One region of the Blautia sp. OM07-19 genome, then DNA from elsewhere that is predicted to be linked to it. Evidence: predicted binding sites of a transcription regulator. Region 1 holds the regulator's gene; each other region holds the start of a gene.

The links. The regulator Rex, encoded in region 1, represses fermentation and respiration genes when NADH is low (regulators of the CRP and FNR family bind a similar motif). The targets are predictions, from matches to a motif close to ATTGTTAANTANTTAACAAT.
Region 2: the regulator Rex is predicted to act here: its motif matches at 2,029-2,048, upstream of fucO (lactaldehyde reductase).
Region 3: the regulator Rex is predicted to act here: its motif matches at 1,689-1,708, upstream of gap (type I glyceraldehyde-3-phosphate dehydrogenase).

Annotation. Positions count from the first base shown of each region.
Region 1 covers NZ_QULA01000042.1:8,645-13,573, reverse strand. Annotated here, with positions in the region: gene DXC01_RS17925 (NAD(P)H-hydrate dehydratase) at 1-941, opposite strand, end outside; gene DXC01_RS17920 (redox-sensing transcriptional repressor Rex) at 1,035-1,691, opposite strand; gene abc-f (ribosomal protection-like ABC-F family protein) at 1,850-3,772, shown strand; gene DXC01_RS17910 (NADP-dependent isocitrate dehydrogenase) at 3,815-4,929, opposite strand, start outside.
Region 2 covers NZ_QULA01000024.1:8,683-13,611, reverse strand. Annotated here, with positions in the region: gene DXC01_RS14510 (aminopeptidase P family protein) at 1-1,302, shown strand, start outside; gene DXC01_RS14505 (TetR/AcrR family transcriptional regulator C-terminal domain-containing protein) at 1,272-1,859, shown strand; gene fucO (lactaldehyde reductase) at 2,087-3,232, shown strand; gene DXC01_RS14495 (RNA polymerase sigma factor) at 3,623-4,141, shown strand; gene DXC01_RS14490 (DUF4179 domain-containing protein) at 4,141-4,929, shown strand, end outside.
Region 3 covers NZ_QULA01000017.1:37,673-42,601, reverse strand. Annotated here, with positions in the region: gene DXC01_RS12210 (phosphoglycerate kinase) at 1-506, opposite strand, end outside; gene gap (type I glyceraldehyde-3-phosphate dehydrogenase) at 630-1,649, opposite strand; gene DXC01_RS12200 (histidinol-phosphatase HisJ family protein) at 1,859-2,677, shown strand; gene DXC01_RS12195 (alpha-amylase family glycosyl hydrolase) at 2,733-4,929, shown strand, end outside.

The sequences.
Region 1 (4,929 bases):
ATCACCACAATGTCGCACCAGTGCATTGCATTAACCCATGCTTCGTTGCCGCCAGCATCATCTGCAAACATCGCCTCCGGAAGAAGCGTCTGCAGTGGAATGCGATTCTCCTCATCCGTCAGGATCTTGACCATCCCGGCTCCGGCAGCGAAGGCGCCCTCTGCACAGAGATACGCTGCCCCGCACATTCCTTTGCTTCCGGCAACGACAAGAACCTTGCCAAACGTACCCTTGTTCCCATTCGCGGCGCGCAGAGGAAGCTTCTGGAGATCTTTTTTCTCAAGTGCCGCTTTCTGTGTCGGAAGATCCGGATTCTCGTAGATGCCGACATCTGCTACAACAATTTTTCCCGCAAAATTTTTGCCTGGATAAAAACACAAGCCTGTTTTACAGAATGCAAACGTCACCGTCAGATCCGCACGAAATGCGATTCCAAGCTCTCTGCCCGTGTTGCTGCATACCCCGGACGGCAGATCTACCGCCACTTTCCATGCAGAAACCTCGTTCAAAGCCTGAATGACTTCTCTGTATTTTCCTTCGATCGAGCGGTCAAGCCCAACGCCGAAGATGGCATCTACTATAGTAGTATATTCTCCTGCTGCCAGGTTATTCACCAGAGGGACCTGATAATTCTCTGCGATCTTAAGCTGGCGGCGTGTTTCCTTTGTGCGGTGATCCGGATTTCCGAGCATATAGATTTCCGCGTTATATCCATGCAGATGCAGGATCCTGGCGATTGCGACTCCGTCTCCGCCGTTGTTCCCGCCTCCGCAGACGCACAAGATCCGCTGTTTCTGTGACATTTCCGCAAAATGTCCTTCCATTGCATCCACAACAGCCAGTGCCGCCCGTTCCATCAGCACACAGGACGGAACTCCCATTCCGGTAATGGTGCAGCCATCCAGTGCTTTCATTTCCGATCCGCCTACAATTCGTTTCATCTGATATCTCCTCGATATACGATACAAAGCAAAAAGCTGTTACGCAGCCGCCTTCATTAAGGAGCCGGGTAACAGCCTCTTGCTGTCCTCATGTTATGATTGCTGCTCTTCCACGTGTTCCTGACGATATTGACTGAGATTGTAAGATAACGTCATCAGACTCTCAGAAAGATGTACGTTCTCTACAATGACATCCTCCGGAGTCTCCAGATCGATATGTGCAAAATTCCAGATTGCCTTGATACCATTCTCGATCAGGATATCTGCCATATCCTTCGCCTTGTTCTTCGGCAATGTGAGAATCGCAATCTCAATATTCTTCTCTCTGAGGAAGAATGGGAGATTACTGATCATCTGGATCTCAATTCCACGGACCGCGATGCCCTCCAGTACCGGATTGACATCAAAAATCCCTTCCAGCTTAAAACCACGTTTTTCAAAGTCAACGTAATTGGCAAGTGCCTGTCCAAGATTACCGGCACCGATGATGATCATCGGATGTACCTCATCCAGTCCAAGGATCTTACCGATTTCTGTATAGAGATATTTCACATTATAACCGTATCCCTGCTGCCCAAATCCTCCAAAATTATTCAAATCCTGGCGGATCTGCGATGCTGTGACACGCATTTTCTTACTAAGGTCATTGGAAGATATACGTTCAACATTGTCTTCCAGTAACTCGCCAAGATAGCGATAATACCGGGGCAGTCTCTTAATTACAGCTTTTGATATCTGTTTTGCTTCCACCGTTGTCCCCTCCTTATACTTTCCTGTTAATTATACCGAAATGTTATTTTATTGTCAATCAATGTTGTCAAATCTATACAATTTTTGAGGAAATTTCCTTTACAAAGCCATCATTTAACCTTATAATCATAGCGTATATTGACTTTGGAGGAATATTTATGATTTTATCGTGTCAGGGCATCAGCAAATCTTTTGGCGAAAAAGTCATTTTGAACGATGCCTCATTTCATATAGAAGAGCGTGAAAAAGCCGCTCTCATCGGCAACAACGGAGCAGGTAAGACAACCCTTCTCCGTATTATAATGAATGAAATTTCTGCGGATTCCGGTCAGGTCGTTCTGATGAAGGACAAGAAGATCGGTTATCTCGCACAGTATCAGGATGTCAGCGGACACCGCACCGTCTATGAGGAACTGCTCACAACCAAGCAGTACATCATCGACATGGAAGACCGCATGCGTGCGATCGAAGTCCAGATGAAAAACGCTTCCGGCGAGGAACTTGACCGTCTGATGAACACCTACACCCGCCTGACCCACGAATTTGAGCTGGAAAACGGCTATGCCTACAAGAGCGAGCTAATGGGTGTCCTCAAGGGTCTTGGCTTTACGGACGAAGATTTTGCCAAACAGGTCGAAACCCTCTCCGGTGGACAGAAGACCCGTGTCGCTCTTGGTAAACTCCTGATCTCCAAGCCGGACATTCTTCTCCTCGATGAGCCGACCAACCACCTCGACATGGAGAGTATTTCCTGGCTGGAAACTTATCTTCTGAATTATCCGGGTGCTGTATTTATCGTCTCCCATGACCGTTATTTCCTTGATAAAGTTGTAACGAAGGTCATTGAGATCGATGCCGCCCAGGTCCGCATGTACAGTGGCAATTACTCCGCTTACGCCGAAAAGAAAGCACAGCTTCGTGACGCACAGTACAAGGCTTACCTTAACCAGCAGAGAGACATCAAGCATCAGGAAGCCGTCATCGTCAAGCTGAAATCCTTCAACCGTGAGAAATCCATCCGCCGCGCAGAAAGCCGTGAAAAAATGCTCGGTAAGATCCAGCGGATCGAGAAACCGACCGAGGTCCAGAGCCAGATGCGGCTTTCTCTGGAACCGAGAGTTGTCAGTGGAAACGATGTTCTCACGGTAGAAGAACTTTCCAAGAGCTTTCCGGAGCAGACACTTTTTACCGATATCTCTTTCCAGATCAAGCGTGGTGAGCGCGTTGCTCTGATCGGAAACAACGGTACCGGCAAGACGACCATGCTCAAGATCCTCAACGATCTTATCCCGGCAGACTCAGGAACTTTTTCCCTGGGCTCCAAGGTTCAGATCGGATATTATGACCAGGAACACCATGTACTCCACGCGGAGAAGACGATCTTTGAGGAAATTTCCGATACTTACCCGACACTTACCGAGACAGAGATTCGAAACATGCTCGCCGCCTTCCTCTTTACCGGTGATGATGTTTTCAAAGTGATCTCCTCTCTCTCCGGTGGTGAGCGCGGCCGTGTTTCCCTCGCGAAGCTGATGCTCTCCGAGGCAAACTTCCTGATCCTCGATGAGCCGACCAACCACCTTGATATCGCTTCCAAAGAAATCCTCGAAGAAGCGCTGAACAGTTACACCGGTACGGTCTTTTATGTTTCTCATGACCGATATTTCATCAACCAGACCGCGACCAGGATCCTGGAACTGACCAATCAGGCCGTTGTCAACTATATCGGTGATTACGATTACTACCTTGAGAAAAAAGAAGAACTCACTGAGAAATACGCTCCGGTGCAGCAGGAAACTGTAACTGTGCAGGAAACCGCACCAGCCACAGCATCTGAAGGAAAGCTCACCTGGCAGCAGCAGAAAGAAGAACAGGCACGTAAGCGTAAGCAGGAAGCAGAACTTAAGAAAACAGAAGCGCGGATCGAAGAACTCGAAACCCGCGATAAAGAAATCGATGAAACACTGGTTCTCCCGGATGTCTGCACCAACGTCGGACGCTGTGCAGAACTCAGCCGCGAAAAAGACAAAATCCAACAAGAACTTGAAGAACTCTACGAAAAATGGGAAACCCTGGCGTAATGCCTTGGGTTTCCCATTTTTATTTTTTGATGTATTTTTAAATTAAAGTAATGTATCCAGAGTCTCTCTGATCGCAAGGATAAACTGCTCGCTGTTCAGTACGGTCGGATTCTCAATGCTGGTGATCAGTGCCAGGTCTTTGGTCATCTTTCCGGATTCGATGGTGGAAAGAGTTGCTTCTTCCAGTTTGTCTGCGAACTGTGCAAGTTCCTGATTTCCATCGAGTTCCCCACGTTTGCGTAGTGCTCCTGTCCATGCAAAGATGGTTGCAACGGAGTTTGTGGAAGTCTCGCCGCCCTCCAGATGACGATAATAATGTCTCTGTACCGTTCCGTGAGCAGCTTCATACTCATAGTATCCGTTCGGAGAAACAAGAACAGATGTCATCATCGCAAGAGAACCAAATGCAGAAGATACCATATCACTCATAACATCTCCATCGTAGTTCTTGCATGCCCAGATAAATCCACCCTCTGCTTTCATGACACGGGCTACGATATCATCGATCAGGCTGTAGAAGTAAGTAAGACCTGCTTCCTCGAATTTCTCCTTGAACTCATTGTCAAATACTGTCTGGAAGACCTGTTTAAATTTGGCATCGTAAGTCTTGGAAATGGTATCCTTCGCGCCAAACCATACATCCTGCTTGGTATCCAGTGCATAGTTGAAGCAGCTTCTTGCAAAACTCTCAATAGAAGCTTCCATGTTGTGCATACCCATGGCAACTCCCGGAGCCTTGAATTCCTGTACCAGAGCACGTTTCTCTTCTCCATCCTCGGAAGTATAGACAAGCTCTACTTTACCCGGTTTGTCAACGTACATCTCTGTGTTCTTGTAAATGTCCCCATATGCGTGACGTGCAAGAGTGATCGGTTTCTTCCAGTTGCGTACGCATGGCTCGATTCCCTTTACTACGATCGGGGCACGGAATACAGTTCCGTCCAGAATCGCACGGATTGTTCCGTTCGGGCTCTTGTACATTTTCTTGAGGTCGTATTCTTCCATACGTGCGTGGTTTGGAGTGATGGTCGCACATTTAACTGCAACACCATATTTCTTGGTTGCTTCTGCTGCATCGATGGTTACCTGGTCATCGGTATCATTGCGGTGTGCAAGACCAAGGTCATAGTATTCTGTATTCAGATCAATATACGGAA
Region 2 (4,929 bases), on a different contig from region 1:
CGATGGACCGGCAAGTCCAGAGCAGATAAGATCGCAGAGATCCGTGAGCAGATGAAAGCAAAAGAAGCCGACACTTTTATCCTCACATCCCTCGATGATATCGCCTGGCTTTTGAACATCCGCGGTAACGATATCCATTGCTGTCCGGTGGTTCTTTCTTACCTTGTAATGATGGAGAATGAATTGAGATTATACGCAAATGCAGCAGCTTTTTCAGAAGAGATCCGCAGTAATCTGGAAGCAGATGGGGTAAAAATTTACCCATACGATGATGTCTATTCTTATGTTCAGAGCATCTCTTCAGATAAGAAAGTTCTGCTCTCCAGGGCGAATGTCAACAGCCGTCTCGTAAGTAATATTCCATCTGAAGTGACGATTCTGGATGAGCCAAATCTGACTCTTCTTCCGAAGGCAGTCAAGAACGAAACAGAGATGGAAAACGAGAGAATTGCACATATTAAGGACGGTGTCGCAGTAACTAAATTCATCCATTGGCTCAAGAAAAACGTCACCAGAACTAACATTACAGAACTGAGCACAGCGGAGAAATTATACCAGTTCCGCAGCGAACAGGAGCACTTTCTGGGGGAAAGTTTTGATCCGATCATTGCATATGGAACGCATGCTGCGATCGTACATTACAGCGCGACAGAAGCGACAGACATCCCGCTTGAGGCCAGGGGAATGGTGCTTGCAGATACCGGCGGACATTATCTGGAAGGAACAACAGATATCACAAGAACCATTGTTCTTGGACCTGTCACAGCCAAAGAAAAGAAATTTTTTACCGCAGTTCTGCGTGGAAATCTGAACCTGGCAGCGGCGAAATTCAAGTACGGATGCACAGGTTTAAACCTCGATTATCTTGCCAGAGGACCGCTCTGGGAACTGGGTGAAGATTATAACCACGGCACAGGACACGGGGTAGGCTATCTTCTGAATGTTCACGAAGGACCGAACAGCTTCCGTTGGAAAAACCTTCCGGGAAATCCGGCACCGGTGCTTGAGGAAGGAATGATCACCTCCGACGAACCTGGCTATTATCTGGAAAATGAATTCGGGATCCGCCACGAAAATCTTGTCCTCTGCAAAAAGGCAGAAAAGACATCTTTCGGGCAGTTTATGTGCTTCGAACCACTGACAATGGTCCCATTTGATCTGGAGGGAATCAACCCGGAAGAGATGACAGAACGTGAGCGGAAACTTCTGAATGATTACCATCAGAAAGTATATACGACCATATCACCATACTTAGATGAGGAAGAAAAAGAATGGCTGAAACAGGCAACCAGAGAGATCTGACAAAGGGTGAAAAAACCAAATACCGGCTGGCACGGGCCATGAAAGAATGTATGCAGACAACTCCTGTAGAGAACATCACAGTGAAGCAGATCACAGAGAAATGTGAGCTTACGAGACAGACTTTTTACAGGAATTTTCTGGACAAATACGACCTGATCAACTGGTATTTTGACAAACTTCTTACGAAATCTTTTGAACATATGGGACGTGGAAAGACGGTCTATGATGCTCTGGTCAAGAAGTTTACTTATATTCAGGAAGAGCAGACGTTTTTTGCGGCAGCGTTTCGTTATGACGAACAGAATTCCCTCAGACAGCATGATTTCGAGCTGATCTTACAGTTTTACGAAAATTTAATTCGTGAAAAAACTGGCAAAGTACCGGGCGAAAACGTTCATTATCTGCTGGAAATGTACTGCCAGAGCTCTATTTATATGACTGTCAAATGGGTGACAGGAGGGGTGACATGTACCCCGGAAGAACTGGCATCTATCATTGTAGATGGGATGCCGGAGAAGCTTGCAGAGATTTTTGTGAGGCTTGAGATCCTGAACTGACAACTTCAAAAATGTTGGAAATACAGGCGTTACAGAAATGTTTCCATAAACAGGAAAGATATATCTGGTTATTTTTACTGAATATGAATGCATAAATTTAGAACAAATCACGAAAGTTACAGAAAACGTTACACTTGTTGGATTCTGTAACTTTCTTTTTTATAAAACTATTGTTAAGATAATAACAAAGTTAAGGCGTGAGCGACGCAGAAAGGGATGTGATTATCATGGCAAATAGAATTAACTTAAACGGAACATCTTATCACGGAGCAGGTGCAATTGCAGAGATCGCAAACGAAGCAAAAGCACATGCATTCAAAAAAGCATTTGTATGCTCTGACCCGGATCTGATCAAATTTAACGTAACAAGCAAGGTAACAGATGTCCTTGAAAAAGAGGGTCTGGAATACGAAATTTATTCTGATATCAAAGCAAACCCGACCATCCAGAACGTCCAGAATGGTGTAGCTGCATTTAAAAAATCCGGTGCAGATTATATCATTGCAATCGGTGGTGGTTCTTCCATGGATACTGCAAAAGCAATCGGTATCATCATCGCAAACCCGGAATTTGAGGATGTAAGAAGCCTGGAGGGTACAGCACCGACAAAGAAACCTTGCGTACCGATCATTGCAGTTCCGACAACAGCAGGAACAGCAGCAGAAGTTACCATCAACTACGTTATCACAGATGTAGAAAAGAAACGTAAATTTGTATGTGTTGACCCGCATGACATGCCGATCATCGCAGTTGTTGACCCGGAAATGATGTCTTCAATGCCTAAGGGACTGACCGCTTCTACAGGTATGGATGCCCTGACTCATGCAATCGAAGGATATACCACAAAAGCTGCATGGGAAATGACAGATATGTTCCATCTCAAAGCGATTGAACTGATCTCCAAATCTCTTCGCGGAGCTGTTGAAAATACCAAAGAAGGTCGTGAGGGAATGGCTCTTGGACAGTATATCGCAGGCATGGGATTCTCAAATGTAGGGCTTGGAATCGCACATTCCATGGCGCATACACTGGGTGCTGTTTATGATACTCCGCATGGTGTTGCATGCGCTATGATGCTTCCGATCGTAATGGAATATAACCAGGAATGCACTGGAGAGAAGTATCGTGAGATCGCTCGTGCAATGGGTGTGAAGGATGTGGATTCTATGACTCAGGAGGAATATAGAAAGGCTGCTATTGATGCGGTTAGAAAGCTTTCTGTTGATGTGGGAATTCCGACCAAGCTGGAGGCTATTAAAGAGGAAGATCTGCAGTTCCTCGCTGAATCTGCACATGCGGATGCTTGTGCACCGGGTAACCCGAAGGATGCGAGTGTGGAGGATCTGAAGGATCTGTTTAGAAAGATCATGTGATTTAAAAAGATTGGGTAATCTTTTTGAATCTTGGGATTTAAAACCGCAGAGGGACTTCGCCAGTCCCTCTGCACACCCTGGGCTGGGTGTTTGATGTGAATTTTGTTGTGTGGGGAATCCTTTGAAAATTTCTCCTGGTATTTCAGGTGGGGAAGTTTTCGTGTGAAGGATTCCTCTTTTTTTGTGGGCTCCCTGAGTCTTGATTGTGGAATGGGGATGGATTGTCCTGCTGTATGTCATATTATATGTTTTTTTCAGCAGGAAATTTTTCCAAAAAACCTGCATCCTTTTTAGCAATTTCTGTGTCTAATAAGTAGAAGCACAAAAACAAAAAAGCTTTTACAACGCATTTCCTGATGACCGGTCAGAGACAGGAGAATGGAGAAGATGATGAATGAATTTTTGATAAGAAAGGCCAAAAAAGGCGACAAAGATGCATTCTGCCGGCTTATGGATGAACAGGTGCAGTGCATGTATAAGGTTGCGTTTTCCTATCTCAAAAACGATGAAGATGCTGCCGATGCGATCCAGGATACCATCCTTTCCTGTTATGAAAATCTCAAAAGTCTCAAGCAAAACAAGTATTTCAAGACATGGATGATACGGATTCTGATCAATAAATGCAAAGATATTTTGCAGAGAAAGAAGCAGGTTACATACACCGACCAGATGCCGGAGACGCCTTTTTATGAGGAAGAATATGCAGCGAAGGAATGGGCACAGGTGCTGGAACCGCTGGATAACAAGTACCGTCTGGTGATCCTTCTGTACTACATGGAAGGATTCAATATCCGCGAGATCAGTGACATCCTGGACATGAAGGAAAGCACCGTAAAATCCCGCCTTCAACGTGGCAGAAAACAGATTGCGCAGATGTATGAATATAAGGTCAGGGAGGGACGTGTTTGATGATGACTTTTAATAATAACGAAAAAGATTTTCAGGAAAAACTTCAGAAAGATACAGAAATACCGGTGATCGTACATGAGCGGATCAATCAGGCATATCGTCTGATCGAAAACAATACCGCAGTGCAGAAAAAGGCGCCGAAAGATCCATATCACTGGATGAAAATTGGCGGCAGGATCGCGGGCGGCGCAGCAGCAGTGCTGCTCATTGCTTTTGTATTTTACATGACAGATCCTGTCATGGCAAAAAATATCCCGGTTGTGGGGGGACTTTTTGAAACGCTGCAGAATAATGTAAGTTTCTTTGGAGATTTCGCAGACCACGCGACGACACTGGAGGCTGTTGACGGAGTTGATGCAGAAGGAAATAACATAGCAGAAAACGGAAATGCCGTTTCCGAAACAGAGAAAGGAAAGTGGGCAGAAGATAATACAACAGGACAGGAGGAAATAGGTGCAACTGTAGCAGACACAAATGCCGCGGTCGCAACAGCAAAAGGAGACTCAGCCTACACCAAAACAGCAGACGGCCTGACGATCACCTGCTCCGAAGTATTTGCGAACAGTCAGGCAGTCTATGTGACCATGCAGTTTAAAAGCGACACTCCATTTCCGCAGACGGAAACCCGAGCAGAAAGTGGCACACCAATTATAGATCTGGACATGACCGGCGGCGTAGATTTTAATACGGAGGCCAGTCCGGTAATCGATGGTCAGGTAGAAGGCCAGTTCCTGGATGACAATACTTATGCGTGCATTTTTCGCTATGATCTGGCAGAGGCTGCGAAA
Region 3 (4,929 bases), on a different contig from region 1:
GTATCCACATATTTGGTAACACCAACGTTGGAGCAGTGTGCTCTGTGGGCTGTACCAAATGCGTCGTTTACGAATACATCGCAAAGAGAAGCCAGATCTTTGCTGAACTCATCACCGTTTTTGGTTTCTTCTGCACGATAACGTGTGTTTTCAAGAAGGATAACTTCTCCGTCTTTCATTGCATCTACAGCTGCTCTGACAGTATCATCAACAACAACCGGGCTCGGAACGAATTTAACTTCCTGTCCGAGAAGCTCTGTAAGACGTTTTGCAACAGGTGCAAGAGATAATTCCGGTTTCGGCTCTCCCTTCGGTTTGCCAAGGTGTGAACAAAGAATGATCTTTCCGCCATCTGCGATCAGCTTCTTGATTGTAGGAAGAGCTGCTACAAGACGATTCTCATCTGTAATTTTGCCGTCCTGCAGAGGTACGTTAAAGTCACATCTTACCAGAACTTTCTGGCCTTTTACATTGATATCATCAACGGATTTCTTGTTTAATCCCATGCTAATATTCCTCCAAATTCATAAAAAATGGGTCCGGTCCAAATCAGACCGGACCCTGACTGAGTCTATTTGTGCTATTGCTCAATGCAATAACCTGCTCCACACTCTAACTTATGGACTTGATTAAGCGTTCAGAAGTTTGCCGAAGTGTTTGATTGTACGAACCATCTGGCTTGTGTAGGAGTTTTCGTTGTCATACCATGAAACAACCTGTACTTCTGTTGTGCCGTTCTCAAGTGGCAGAACCATTGTCTGAGTAGCATCGAACAGAGAACCAAATCTCATACCAACGATATCGCTGGATACGATCTCATCTTCGTTGTATCCGAAGGATTCATTAGAAGCTGCTTTCATAGCTGCGTTGATCTGCTCTTTTGTTACGTTTCCTTCAACTACTGCTGTAAGGATTGTTGTAGAACCTGTTGGGGTTGGTACACGCTGAGCGGATCCGATCAGTTTGCCGTTCAGTTCTGGGATAACCAGACCGATTGCTTTAGCAGCACCTGTGCTGTTCGGAACGATGTTAACTGCAGCTGCACGGGATCTTCTCAGATCGCCTTTTCTCTGCGGTCCATCAAGTGTCATCTGATCGCCTGTGTAAGCGTGGATTGTGCACATGATACCAGATTTGATCGGTGCAAGATCGTTAAGAGCCTTAGCCATTGGTGCAAGGCAGTTTGTTGTACAGGATGCTGCGGAGATGATCTTATCTTCGTTTGTAAGACCTTCGTGGTTTACATTGTAAACGATTGTCTTAAGGTCGTTTCCAGCCGGAGCGGAAATAACAACGTGTTTAGCACCTGCATCGATATGAGCCTGAGCTTTGTCTTTGGAGGTATAGAAACCTGTGCACTCGAGAACTACGTCTACACCGATTTCTCCCCACGGAAGTTCTGCAGCGTTAGCTTTTGCATAGATTTTGATTTCTTTTCCGTCAACTGTGATGGAATCTTCTCCTGCTTCTACTTTGTCAGCCAGAGCGTATCTTCCCTGTGTTGAGTCATATTTTAATAAGTGAGCCAGCATTTTCGGGGATGTAAGGTCGTTGATAGCAACGATTTCAAATCCTTCTGCTCCAAACATCTGACGGAAAGCCAGACGACCGATACGGCCAAATCCATTAATTGCAACTTTTACTGCCATGATAAATTCCTCCTATGAATTAAATGGTTGATTATGGCGTTTGTTAAAGAAACGTCAACCTATTGCATATTGTATCGAATCTCGTACAAAAATTCAAGTGCATTTTAAAAAAAACATGATAAAAAATGTGTAAAATAGAAATGAAAGCGTAGCACGAAGCATTTTCTCATGCTATAATAGGTGCAGTTCATGTAAAGGAGGACAGAAAAATGTCAAATCAAATCTTATGGGACTGTCATATGCACTCTTCTTTTTCTGCAGATTCTGACACTCCTATGGAAGATATGATCCAGGACGCGATCCGACGGGGACTTCATGGTGTATGCTTTACCGAGCATCTTGACCCGGATTACCCGCCGACTCCGGATAATGAAACTTTTGAACTGGATCTGTCTGCCTATCAGGAAAACCTTTTCATGCTTCGGGACAAGTATCAGTCGAAACTGGATGTCCGTTTCGGGATCGAGCTTGGGCTTCAGCCGCATCTGGAACATTCTTTTAAGGAACTTCTGGAATCGGTTCCTTTTGATTTCGTGATCGGCTCTTCTCATGTCGTCCATGGTCAGGATCCTTATTACAGGGAATTCTTCAAGGGGCGTAAGGAATCGGAATGTTATATGGAATATTTTGAGTCCATTCTTGAGAATCTGGCTGTATTTTCGGAAATGGATGTTTACGGGCATATCGACTATGTGGTACGATATGGTCCCAACCAGAACCGCGAATACTCTTACGGACGCTATCAGGACATTCTTGATGAGATCCTGCGGACGATCATTTCCAAGGGCTGCGGAATCGAGCTGAACACCGGAGGGTTCCATTACGGGCTTGGCGAGCCGAACCCCTGCCGTGCAGTCATCCGACGCTACCGACAGCTTGGTGGGGAGATCATCACGATCGGTGCCGATGCACATGGTCCGGACAAGATCGCCTATGCATTTGATAAAGCGGCAGATATTCTTGCCGACTGCGGTTTTACATATTATACTGTCTTTAAAGACCGTAAGCCGGAATTTATAAAACTGTGATTTTATGATTCGGGCTTTATAATATAAGAAAAAACAAACAGGGAGGAAATAAATCATGGCAAAAAAACGCCTTCAGAAAAAACGTGAAGCAACCAAGACTGCTGCTTCCAAAAGTACAGCACCTGTGAAAGAAGCTGTAAAAGTAGAGGCTGAAACGGCGAAAGTGGAAACTAAGAAAGTGGAGCCGGTTAAGGTCGAAACCAAAAAGGTTGAGGCCGTCAAAGTCGAAACTACCAAGACTGAGCCGGTTAAGGTCGAAACCAAGAAAGTTGAACCAGTCAAAGTTGAGACCACCAAGACAGAACCTGTGAAAGTGGAAACTGCCAAAACAGAATCCGTCAAAATTGAGTCCCACAAAGAGGACACTGCTAAAGTAGAAACTTCCAAGACAGAAGCTCCTAAAGTTCCTGCCAAAGAAGCGGCTGCCAAGATTCCTGCAAGAGATGACGATGCGATCTACTGCGAGCGTCTTTCCAGACATCTTGACGAGCTGAAATGGCTCTACTGTGAACTGTATCAGGACAATCCGTATGTTACCATGCATCTCAATGACCTGCTTACTGTACTCAAGAAATTTTATGATATGAGAAGCAATGACCTCAAAGAATCCGATATCCGCCGTGCAAAGGACCCGAAATGGTACAAGCGCAATGATCTTACCGGAATGATGATGTATGTCAATGCTTTTGCAGGTACGCTCTCCAATCTGGAAAAGAAGCTGGATTATGTACAGGAATGCAATGTAAATTATCTCCATCTTATGCCTCTTCTTGAGTCCCCTAAAGGACGCAGCGATGGCGGATATGCAGTTGCTGACTTCCGTAAGGTACAGGAAGAGCTCGGAAACATGGATGATTTTGCACATCTGACTTCCGAATGCCACAAACGTGGAATCAGTGTCTGCCTGGACTTTGTTATGAACCACACTTCTGAGGATCATGAATGGGCAAAACGTGCACGCGCCGGTGAAAGAGAATATCAGGACCGCTACTTCTTCTTTGACAGCTATGATATTCCGTCTCTGTACGAGCAGACCTGCCCACAGGTATTCCCGACTACTGCACCTGGAAACTTCACATGGCTGGATGATATCCATAAACATGTCATGACTACATTCTACCCTTATCAGTGGGATCTGAATTATCGCAATCCGATCGTTCTCAATGAAATGATCTTTAACATGCTGTATCTTGCAAACCAGGGTGTGGACATTGTTCGTCTCGATGCCGTACCGTATATCTGGAAACAGCTTGGAACCAACTGCCGTAACCTGCCGCAGGTACACACTATCGTTCGTATGATGCGTATGATCTGCGAAATTGTCTGCCCGGGTGTCCTTCTTCTCGGAGAAGTCGTTATGGCTCCTGAAAAGGTTGTTCCATATTTCGGAACTGTAGATAAACCGGAATGCCATCTTCTCTACAACGTAACAACCATGGCGAGCACCTGGCACACCGTTGCAACCAGAGATGTCTCCCTGCTGCGCCGTCAGCTTGATATTGTTGCCGGACTTCCGAGAGATTACGTATTCCAGAATTATCTCCGCTGCCATGATGATATCGGCTGGGGTCTGGATTATGACTACCTTGAGAACTTCGGAATCCAGGAAGTTCCTCATAAGAAATATCTGAACGATTTCCTTACAGGAAAATATCCGGATTCTTTCGCAAGAGGCGAGCTGTACAATGACGACCCGCGTCTTGGTGATGCAAGACTCTGCGGTACTACTGCTTCTCTCTGCGGTATTGAACGTTTCGGATTTGAAGGAAATGAAGAAGGTGTTGACCGTGCGATCCGTTATGACATCACACTGCATGCATTCATGCTTTCACAGTCCGGTATTCCGGTCATCTACAGTGGTGATGAAATTGCACAGCTCAACGATTACTCCTACAAGGATGATCCGGACAAAGCCGCCGATTCCCGTTACCTCCACAGAGGAAACTTCCGATGGGATCTCGCCGAGAACCGTAATCGTCCGGAAACTGTTCAGGGCAAACTCTTCCCTGTTCTCGATAAACTGGAACACCTTCGTATGGAGCACAGCGTATTCAACAGCGATGTACCGTTCCGCACGATCGATACCTGGGATGATGCGATCCTTGCTATTGTCCGCGAAAATGATGAAGAGAAGTTCATCGGTATCTATAACTTCAGTGAATTTGACAAGGTTGCATGGATCAACGAAGACGACGGTATGTACACTGACCTGATCTCCGGTCGCGAACTCGAAGCCAAAGGAGTGCAGATTC